Regions from separate parts of the Shewanella indica genome, predicted to be linked through region 2. Evidence: predicted binding sites of a transcription regulator. Region 2 holds the regulator's gene; the other holds the start of a gene.
What was found. Region 2 encodes FliA, which starts transcription of late flagellar genes. Its sites were predicted from a motif close to CTAAAGNTNNNNNNNNNNNNGCCGATA; they were not measured.
Positions count from the first base shown of each region.

Region 1: SIL79_RS18610 (flagellar protein MotY) is a predicted target of FliA. The motif match lies at 2,491-2,517, and genes of this name have one in related genera.

Region 1 covers NZ_JAWXXR010000001.1:4,147,326-4,152,140, reverse strand. The annotation lists gene SIL79_RS18625 (YfcL family protein) at 1-193, shown strand, start outside; gene SIL79_RS18620 (DUF3137 domain-containing protein) at 568-1,584, shown strand; gene rnt (ribonuclease T) at 1,741-2,409, opposite strand; gene SIL79_RS18610 (flagellar protein MotY) at 2,551-3,423, shown strand; gene SIL79_RS18605 (ketoacyl-ACP synthase III) at 3,655-4,731, opposite strand.
Region 2 covers NZ_JAWXXR010000001.1:2,920,570-2,925,384, reverse strand. The annotation lists gene SIL79_RS13150 (chemotaxis protein CheA) at 1-661, opposite strand, end outside; gene SIL79_RS13145 (protein phosphatase CheZ) at 677-1,414, opposite strand; gene cheY (chemotaxis response regulator CheY) at 1,428-1,811, opposite strand; gene SIL79_RS13135 (RNA polymerase sigma factor FliA) at 1,859-2,578, opposite strand; gene SIL79_RS13130 (MinD/ParA family protein) at 2,571-3,452, opposite strand; gene flhF (flagellar biosynthesis protein FlhF) at 3,457-4,815, opposite strand, start outside.

The DNA of each region.
Region 1 (4,815 bases), 1.2 Mb from region 2:
TGCCAGCGGTTACCTTCAAGGCCATTTTGCCGTGGTGCTGGCCGAGCTGGAAAACGAGTCAGAGCAAGGGCTGGATGCCTTGAATGAGCGGATGCAACAATGCCTGAAACTGGCAGCTAAAGAGCTTGAAGATGCCGACTATCGTTTGGTGGATAACGCTTGGTTAGAACTGAAACAACGAATCGCCGCCTGAGTTTTGTCGGCGCAGCGAGACAAGTTTGTTGTTGTTCCGGGTATAAAACCCGCAGTGGCTCCTTGTTGAAAAGGAAAGCTGTAATGCCGTCAATATTATCGAAATAAATATTATCCGATGACAAGAGTCATCGGATTTTTGTCTCTTTAAAGCCCTACGTAAGAATAGTTTTATTCGACAGCGTTTTTGTTCTCTGGAGCACGCCGGGTTACCGGAGTAAAAGAGACCTTTGGTGAACTGCTGCGGTAAATGGGGGAAGTGTTAGTCTCAGTGTTCGTTGTGCATTTTGCCAACTGCTTAGTCTGAGGCTTAGAGACTATTGTCGGATAGTCACGGGCTGGCTCGGCAAAAATGGCAAAAATAAAGAAAACAGGATGAATTCAATGGAGTTGGAGATCCCGGAGCAGGACAAGCTGGCCTTCGGCCAGTATTACGGGAAAAAGATTGCCCCCAAGTGTCGGCGTTATGAGTCGGTACGAGAGGCCGCCGCTGCCAGGTATAAAGAGCGTAGAAAGATAGTTGCGCCTCTCACCTTTATCGGCATTCCGGCATTTTTGCTGTTTTTTGCCATGAGTTTCTATGGCGCTTTCATGCTGGATTTTAAAGATGGGGTGTTTTTCATTGGTTTTGGCGGCGCCTTGGTATCCCTGGGATTGGTGGTGTTGGCCAATATCTGGGCAGGCAGTGAGATAGGTGAACTGCGTACCCAGATAGTCGAGGAGATCTATCCTTTACTGCTGGGTTATTTCGGTAAAAGCTTTGCGTTCAATCCTCCGGGATTGCCTGAACTGGAAAGCTATAAAGACTATGGTCTCTTTCCCGACTATGACAAAGGTTATTTTCAAAACTCAGTCAGAGGCAAGTATCTTAATGTGCCTTTTCTGCTTAGGGAACTGACGTTACTCGAACGCACAGGCAAGAACGATAATGGTCCCCAATATAAGACGCTATTCGATGGCATAGTGATAGAGTTCGAGCTGCCAAAGAGATTTTCCGCCACCATCCAGGTGCGCCGCGATAAAGGTTTTATGGCCAATGGCTTGGCGCAGTTTAGAAGCAAACTCACGCGGGTAAAGCTGGAAGACCCGGACTTTGAGCGTAGATTTGAAGTTTACAGTGACGATCAGCTTGAAGCCAGATATGTGCTTAATACAGTGACCATGGAACGTTTGTTGTCACTATCAGGATTTTATCAAGGTGAGCTGGAAGCCTGTTTTAAACAGGGGCGATTGTTTGTCAAAATAGCCTGTCAGCATAGCTATTTTGAGCCGCAACTTGATCTACTCAAGCCGCTGGATCTCAGCGCAGACATAGAGCAAGTGTTTAAAGAGATCCATGAAGTGTTCGATTTGATTAAGGCTCTTAAACTCGACAGTCGCACCGGGCTTTAAATATGAGGCTCAAGAGCTTGGTTTTGAGCCGGGCTGTCTTTGTTTTCTGGTCACTGGTCGGTGGTTGCTGATGCACCCTCAAGCCAAACGCTCAAATAGTTTGGCTTGAGGCCAGGAAATCCCAGAGTTTTAGTCGGCTTATATGTCTGAGCCGGTTTAGATATCCCCTTGCGGGGTGTCGGTTTCGGCAGTGGCAGGCAAAGGCCAGCCGCCAAGAGCTTTCCAGCGGTTCACTATGTAGCAGAACAGCTCGGCGGTGCGCTCTGTATCATAAAGCGCCGAATGGGCTTCTTTGTTGTCAAAGGGGATCCCGGCCAAGCTGCAGGCCTTGGCCAGTACTGTGTGTCCTATGGCCAATCCGGCCAGCGTGGCGGTGTCAAAAGTAGCAAAGGGATGAAACGGCGAGCGCTTGATATCATTGCGCTCGATTGCTTTGCTGACAAAGCCGTGATCGAAGGCGGCATTATGAGCCACTATGATAGATCTGTGGCAGTCGGCTGCTTTCTGCGCTTTTTTCACCGCCTTGAATATCTCCAGAAAAGCTTCTTTCTCGCTGACGGCGCCCCTGAGGGGGTTGTTGGGATCTATGCCGTTGAATGCCAGCGCCTCCGGCTCGAGGTTGGCGCCTTCAAAAGGTTCGATATGGTAGTGCAGGGTTCTGTCTATTCCCAGATTGCCCTCGGCATCCATCTTCAGCAGACTGACGGCAATCTCCAGCAGCGCGTCTGTCTGCGCATTGAAGCCAGCGGTCTCCACGTCGATCACCACAGGGAAATAGCCCCTGAATCTGTGCTTGAGTTGGTTGGCTAGGCTTGGCTGAGTCATGCATTTCCCCTGGAAAATAACGAAGCGGCTATTATGCTAAAACATCAACAGGGTGTCATGTTCGATTGTTGTTTTTATAGGCTAAAGGAATGAATTTCTTTGCCGATAGAGACAACATGGTGTGTGAAAAGAGAGATTTCTATGTGGCGTAAACTGTTTCTGCTGTCGACTCTTTGTCTGCCGTGGTCGGCGATGGCGGATCTCAGGCACTATGTGGCGTCACTCGACGACTCTCATTGGCGTGTGGCGCAAAACACCCCCATAGGTTGCAGCCTCGAGCACGATATTCCCTCCTACGGCAAAGCTGTGTTTTCCAGTCATGCGGGTAAAGAGCTGAATCTGCAGTTTACTCTGGACATGTGGCAAAAGCCTGATGCAGTGACTCATGCTCGCTTGATGAGCAAAGCGCCGGCCTGGCGTCCCGGGGTGACATCAAAGGCGATTACCGAGTTGAGCTACCAGAAATACTTCAATGGCGAAGTGCCGAAACAGGCCGCCTGGTCCATGCTGACTGAGCTGGATCGCGGCATGGAACCCACTTTCTACTACAGCGATTGGTACAACCAAAGCCACACGGTGGCGGTCGGCCTTTCCGCGGCCAACTTTGCCCAGAAATACCGCGAGTTCAAGCAGTGTCTGGCCAATCTACTGCCTTACAGTTTCGATGATATCGCCTTTACCGTGCTTACCTATGAGATGGGCGGTACTGAGTTGACCCGTTATTCCAAGGCGCAGCTGGCGCGGGTGCAGGAGTATCTGGCCTATGATCCTGAAGTGGAGCTGGTGCTGATTGATGCCTATACCGATAGTTATGGCGGCCGCAGCATTAACCAGAAGGTTTCACAACAGAGAGCTGATTCCGTTAAAGATTTTTTTGTCGCACGGGGTATCCCGGGAGACAGGATCCATACTGAAGGACACGGCGAACGGCGGCATGTGGCATCCAATGATTCCAGTGATGAACGGGTCCGTAACCGTCGGGTAGTCATCCGGATAAGCAAACCGCTCAAGTAGGGCCAAGAACTGACCTAAGAGAAGGTGCGAATAAGACCTCGAGGCCTTCTCTTTTTTAGAAAGCGGTATAATTGAGTGAGTTTATTTCGGCAAGCATTTTACTCTATATTCGTCAGCGCAACTTTTTGTTGCGACCGGACATGTTATTCCTGGCCAAGTATGGCATCTAAAAACGAAAATGCCGTTCATTGAAAGTGAACGGCATTTTGTTTGGGGTTCTGCTTAATTCGTTTAAGCCTTATCGCGATGGCAGAAATAGTCTACTGCGCGTTTTACCAGTTCAATACCTGTCTGCTCGCATGGCGGCAGCTCGGCATCGCTCTGTTTCAGCGGTGTGACTCTATCACCCCATTTCAGCAGCAAGGCCGCGCTGGTGAGGCCAGCGCCGAAGGCACAGGACAGAATGTGTTGTCCTGGCTTGATCATGCCTTTTTCCAACGCATCACAGATAGCGATGGGAATGGTCGCGGCCGAGGTGTTGCCATAGTTGGCTATATTGACGAAGGCCTTCTCTTTGGGGATCTTCATTCTGTGTACCAGAGTGTCGATGATCCTCTCGTTAGCCTGATGGGGGATTACCCAATCGACTTGTTCTTTATCCAAGCCACATTTATCCAATACTTGGGCGCTGAGTTTACCCATACCGTTGATGGCACGTTTGAAAATCTCCTGGCCGTCGAACTGAATGTAGAAGTCCAGCGACTCGGCGACAAATCTATCCATACCCGTCCCGAAACTGGCCTTCAAAATATCGCGGCCACCTGGGTCATTGTTGAGCTCATAGCCCAGTACGCCACATGGGCTGTCTGTTGCTTCCAGCACCACAGCACCGGCACCATCACCGAACAGTACTGCGGTCTCTCTTCTTGACCAGTCGAGATAGAAGCTGAGACGCTCGGCGCCGATAACCAGGACTTTCTTGCATTGACCACTCTTTATCTGGGCGGTGGCCAGGCCTACGCCATAGAGAAAGCCACTGCAGGCGGCGTTGATGTCAAAGGCGGCACAGGTTGCGCCTACATTGGCCTGCACGGTCGAGGCTATGTTGGGGATCAGGGTGTCCGGGCTGGCGGTGGCCAGGATAATCATGTCCAGTTCGCTACCTTCTATGCCGGCGGCGGCCAGTGCATGCTGGGCAGCGACTGTGGCCAATTCAGAAGTGTTGACGTGGCTTATATGACGCTGGCTAATCCCTGTTCTGGGTTTAATCCATTCATCGGAAGTATCGATAAAGGTGGCCAGATCATGATTGGTCAGTACGGCAGGGGGAACGCACTTTCCCCAGCCGGTAATAGTGGCGTACTGCATTGAATTTACTCTCAAAATAAAAAGACAGAAGCCAGATCTGTCTTTTGGACAACTAAAGCGCTATTGCTTGGAAAGGGTCGTGAT
Region 2 (4,815 bases):
CGTCACTACCCAAAGCCGGAGCACTGCCGACAGAAGGCCCCTTGCCTGAACCATGCAAGGCATCCAGCAAGGCTTCAAACTCGGCTTCATCAATTTCATCTATACTGGCTGCGCTGCCTTGAGTCGATGTCTCGGGAGTCTGTGAAGTTGGCTCCTCAAACAGCTCCACCGCGGCACTATCAAGCATGCCATCAAACAACTCATCAACACTCTCATCGCCGGTTTCTACTGCGGCAGGCGTTTCAGCCTGAGCCTGTTCTGAAGGTAAAGGCGCACCTGAGCTAAGCAGCTTGAGTTTCGCCAATAACACTTCATCTGCAGCTTCCTGCTCCTGGCCGGATTGGGTTTGGTTGAACATGGTGTTAATCGTGTCCAACGCTTGCAGTATAATATCCATCAACTCGGAGTTGACACTGCGCTTACCGGTACGCAATAAATCGAAGGTGTTTTCTGCCTCGTGACAGACGTCCACCATGGGCCCTAACCCGAGGAATCCTGCACCGCCTTTGACCGTGTGAAATCCCCTGAAGATGGCGTTGAGCAAATCTGTATCTTCCGGATTGTTTTCCAGAGATACCAGCTGCTCTTGCAACAGCTCAAGGATCTCGCCAGCTTCAATCAAAAAATCCTGGAGTATCTCTTCATCAACATCAAAGGCCATTAAATTGACTCCTAATTAGAAACCCAGACTTGAGAGCAGATCATCGACTTCATCCTGACCATTCACCACGTCTTCGCGTTGCTCTGCGTTCAGTATGGGGCCTTCTGCCTCTATGCTCTTATCCTCAGCGCCGCAGAGATCATCCAGCGGCTGCTCACCGAACACTGTCAGCAACGAAACCAAGCTGTTTTCCACTTCCCGCACCAGCTCTATGACCCGACGGATCATCTGTCCGGTCAAATCCTGAAAATCCTGAGCCATCAGTATCTGATTCAGTAATTCCCGCAGCCGACAAGCATCGGCTTCACTCTGTTGCATAAAGTGTTGTACGTCATGACACAGGCCCTTGAACTCATGCAAGGCCAAATCACGGCGCATCAGCTTATCCCAGGCGGGTTTGACATTTTGCAGATTGGTACTCAGAGCATCCGACAAAGGCAAGCATTCTTCGACTGCGTCCATAGTTTTGTTGGCTGCTTGCTCTGTCATATCAATGACATAGGTAAGGCGTTCTTTGGCGTCTGGGATATCAGTGTTGGCAAGCTCAATAAGGCGGCTATCTACCTGAAAATCCACTAAGGCGTTGTGCAACTGGCGGGTCAGCTTACCGACTTCTTCGAACAGATCCCTTTGCAGGGGAGCCGCCAGTTCCCGCAGCAATTCGTCGGCCTTATCCTGCTCTCCCTGACTGAGCAAGGCAACCAATTCCTGTGCCTGCTCCAAAGTCACCAGCCCGGATGTCTCTGCTTTCATTGCATCACCCCACTCAACCGAGCCGTTCGAAAATCTTATCCAATTTCTCTTTCAACGTAGCCGCGGTAAAAGGCTTAACAACATAACCATTCACGCCGGCCTGAGCCGCCGCAATAATCTGTTCACGTTTGGCTTCGGCAGTTACCATTAACACAGGGATATGTTTGAGATGCTCGTCGGCACGAATCGCCTTGAGCAGGTCGATTCCCTGCATCCCAGGCATGTTCCAGTCGGTCACGACGAAGTCAAAGTCGCCCTTTTGCAGCATAGGCAGAGCTGTTGAACCATCGTCTGCTTCCTGGGTGTTATTGAACCCCAGGTCTCGCAACAAGTTCTTAATGATCCGTCTCATCGTTGAAAAGTCGTCAACGATGAGAATCTTCATATTCTTGTCCAAGGTTTCCTCCGGTGAGCTGACATACTTATAAGTTGCTCAATCATTAATTACGCTTGTGTCCAGTGCTTGAGTTTGGCTTTCAGCCTCAGCATGGCCTGACTATGGATCTGGCTCACCCGGGACTCACTTACCTCAAGAATGACACCAATCTCTTTTAAATTCAGTGCTTCGTCATAATACAGCGACAAAACCAAGGCATCGCGCTCTGGCAAGCGCTTAATGGCATCGGTTAAGGCTGATTGGAATTGGCTTTGAGCCAGGCCCTCAAAAGTGTCATCTGCCGGCATATCTTCCGACATCAACACATCGGGCGCTACCCCCAAATCTTCTATTCCTATGATTTTACCGGTGGAAACATCATTGAGAATATGATGGTATTCATCCAACGACATCTCCAATCGCTCGGCAATTTCACTATCACGGGCATCCCGCCCCAACTCCTGTTCGAGCTCATCCATCACCTGAGCGACTCGCCGGTTATTGCGATGAACCGAGCGTGGAACCCAGTCGCCACGGCGTATCTCATCTATCATGGCGCCACGAATGCGGATCCCGGCAAAGGTCTCAAACTTGGCGCCTTTGCTGCCATCAAACTTGGATGAAGCTTCCAGCAATCCCATCATGCCGGCCTGCAGCAGGTCATCGAGTTGAACCGATGCAGGCAGACGGGCAAGCAGATGATGGGCTATTCGTTTTACCAGCGGTGCATAATGCTCAACGATCTGTGTCTTATCGTTTAAACCTGCGTATGCAGCCGCTTTATTCACTCGTACCATCCTCTCGGTAATCTGTCCTTTGAACCAAGCGCTCAACAAAAAACTCGAGATGCCCCCCAGGTTGCTGAGGTATCGGCCAGCTCATAATCTTGTTTGCCAGTCCATGATAAGCAATACTGGCCGGAGACTTGGGATAGGCTTCCACTATCAATTTCTGTTTCCGCACCGACTTGCGCAGGTTCTCATCAAACGGAATGGTTGCCACAAGTTCAAGTGCCACATCCAAAAATCTGTCAGTTACTTTACTGAGCTTAGCAAATAACTCCATCCCTTCCCGCAAACTCCGTACCATATTTGCGACAATTTTGAAGCGGAACACACCATGCTCACGACTGAGGATCTTAATCAGCGCATAAGCATCGGTAATAGAGGTGGGTTCATCACAGACAACCACAAGTACATCCTGTGATGCACGGGAGAAGCTGAGTACCATATCCGATATCCCGGCAGCCGTATCGACTACCAAGATATCAAACTGGGTTTTCATTTCACTGAAGGCGCGGATAAGCCCGGCGTGCTGAGCCGCAGTCAGTTCGACCATGGCCTGAGTCCCCGAGGTGGCGGGAATAATACCTATTCCTTTTGGGCCTCGAACGATAATATCATCAAGCTCCGACTCTCCCGATAGCACATGGGACAAATTGCGTTCGGCGCGTAAGCCGAGCATCACATCCACATTAGCCAACCCTAAGTCAGCATCCAAAACCAGGACACGTTTGCCTTTTTCTGCCAGAGCAACCGCGGTGTTGATGGAGACACTGGTTTTACCCACGCCCCCCTTGCCTCCGGTCACGGCAATTACTTTTACTTTTTCGTTATTTGGTTGATTCATCATTCGTAAACCGCTCGCTTGGTCCCGGGTCATAGCTTTACTCAAATGCATAGGTCATCTCTTCTGACCTGGCTTTATTATTAAAATGACTTGCTTCAGTCTTGTTCAATATGGCCAATGCCTGCTTGGCCAAGGTCAGGGTATCAGCGACCTGCATATCCTCAGGAACCCTTTGACCATCAGTAATATAACTTAATGATAATCCACTTTGGATCAACACGCTCAACGCGGCACCCAAAGAGACGGACTCATCAAGTTTAGTTAAAACCGCCCCTGCGAGATCAATTCGCTGGAAATGACTTACCGCCTCTTCAAGCACCCGACGTTGGCCGGTCGCCGAGAGCACCAGATAGCTACGAATAGGCAAACGGGTATTGGCGGTAAGGTTATCCAGTTGTTGGTACAAGCGCATATCCCTTTGCCCCATACCAGCGGTATCTATCAAAACCAGCTTCCGGCTGCGGAACTGATACAGTATCTGCTCCAACTCATTGAGGTCATGAGCCTGCTTCACCGGACATCCCATTATTTTGCCATAAGTTGCCAATTGCTCAAAGGCTCCGATGCGATAATGGTCCATGGTAACCAACAATACGGAATCCGGGCCATGATGGGCAATAAAACGGGCCGCCAATTTAGCCAATGTCGTGGTTTTACCGACTCCTGTAGGGCCGACCAGCGCGACAATACCGCCCTGACGCATTAAATCATCACCTTGATTATCAAGCAGGTTTGCCAGACTTTGCGGCAAGGCATGCCCAAGCTCAGCACTTTGATAGTGCTGACTCAGCGATGCCAGACGCTCGGCAACTTCAGGGGAGAATTCGGCTTCCAGTAATTTACGTTCCAGCATGGCACCGACAGGATCGGTGCGGCTACGCTGATCCGCCATCAAACTGGACAGCTGATGAGTCAACAAGCCGCGCAGAGAAGCCAGCTCTTCACGCATGGCCTCCATCTCTTGTTGTTGCTTGGCGCTATTGCCCTTACTTGCCCGCTCAGGTGTTTTTTCCCGCAGCTGTGGGGCTGGTTTATGCTCTTCAGTGAGCCCTTGGGCCCAAGCCGGCATCTCCAGTTCCTTGACGTTACTTTGCTGTCCGAGCTGTTCATTCAAACGGCTCTGTTGCCGCTCAAGTAAAGCCTGCAATGAGTCGGCCACAGGCTCTGGTTTGGCTTTTCTGTTAGCCTGTACATGCCCAGCGCCGAGGGAGACTTTATCCTCCCCCAATTCCATAAAAGGCGATGCAGTTGGTGCCGCTGCTGGCTTGGGGTCGTCATAATCAACCGCTGCCACTATTTCAATGCCGCCGGTAACCTTTTTATTGGACATGATCACGGCATCTGCGCCCAGAGTCTCTTTCACCTGAGCCAGGGCTGCGCGCATATCTTTGGCAAA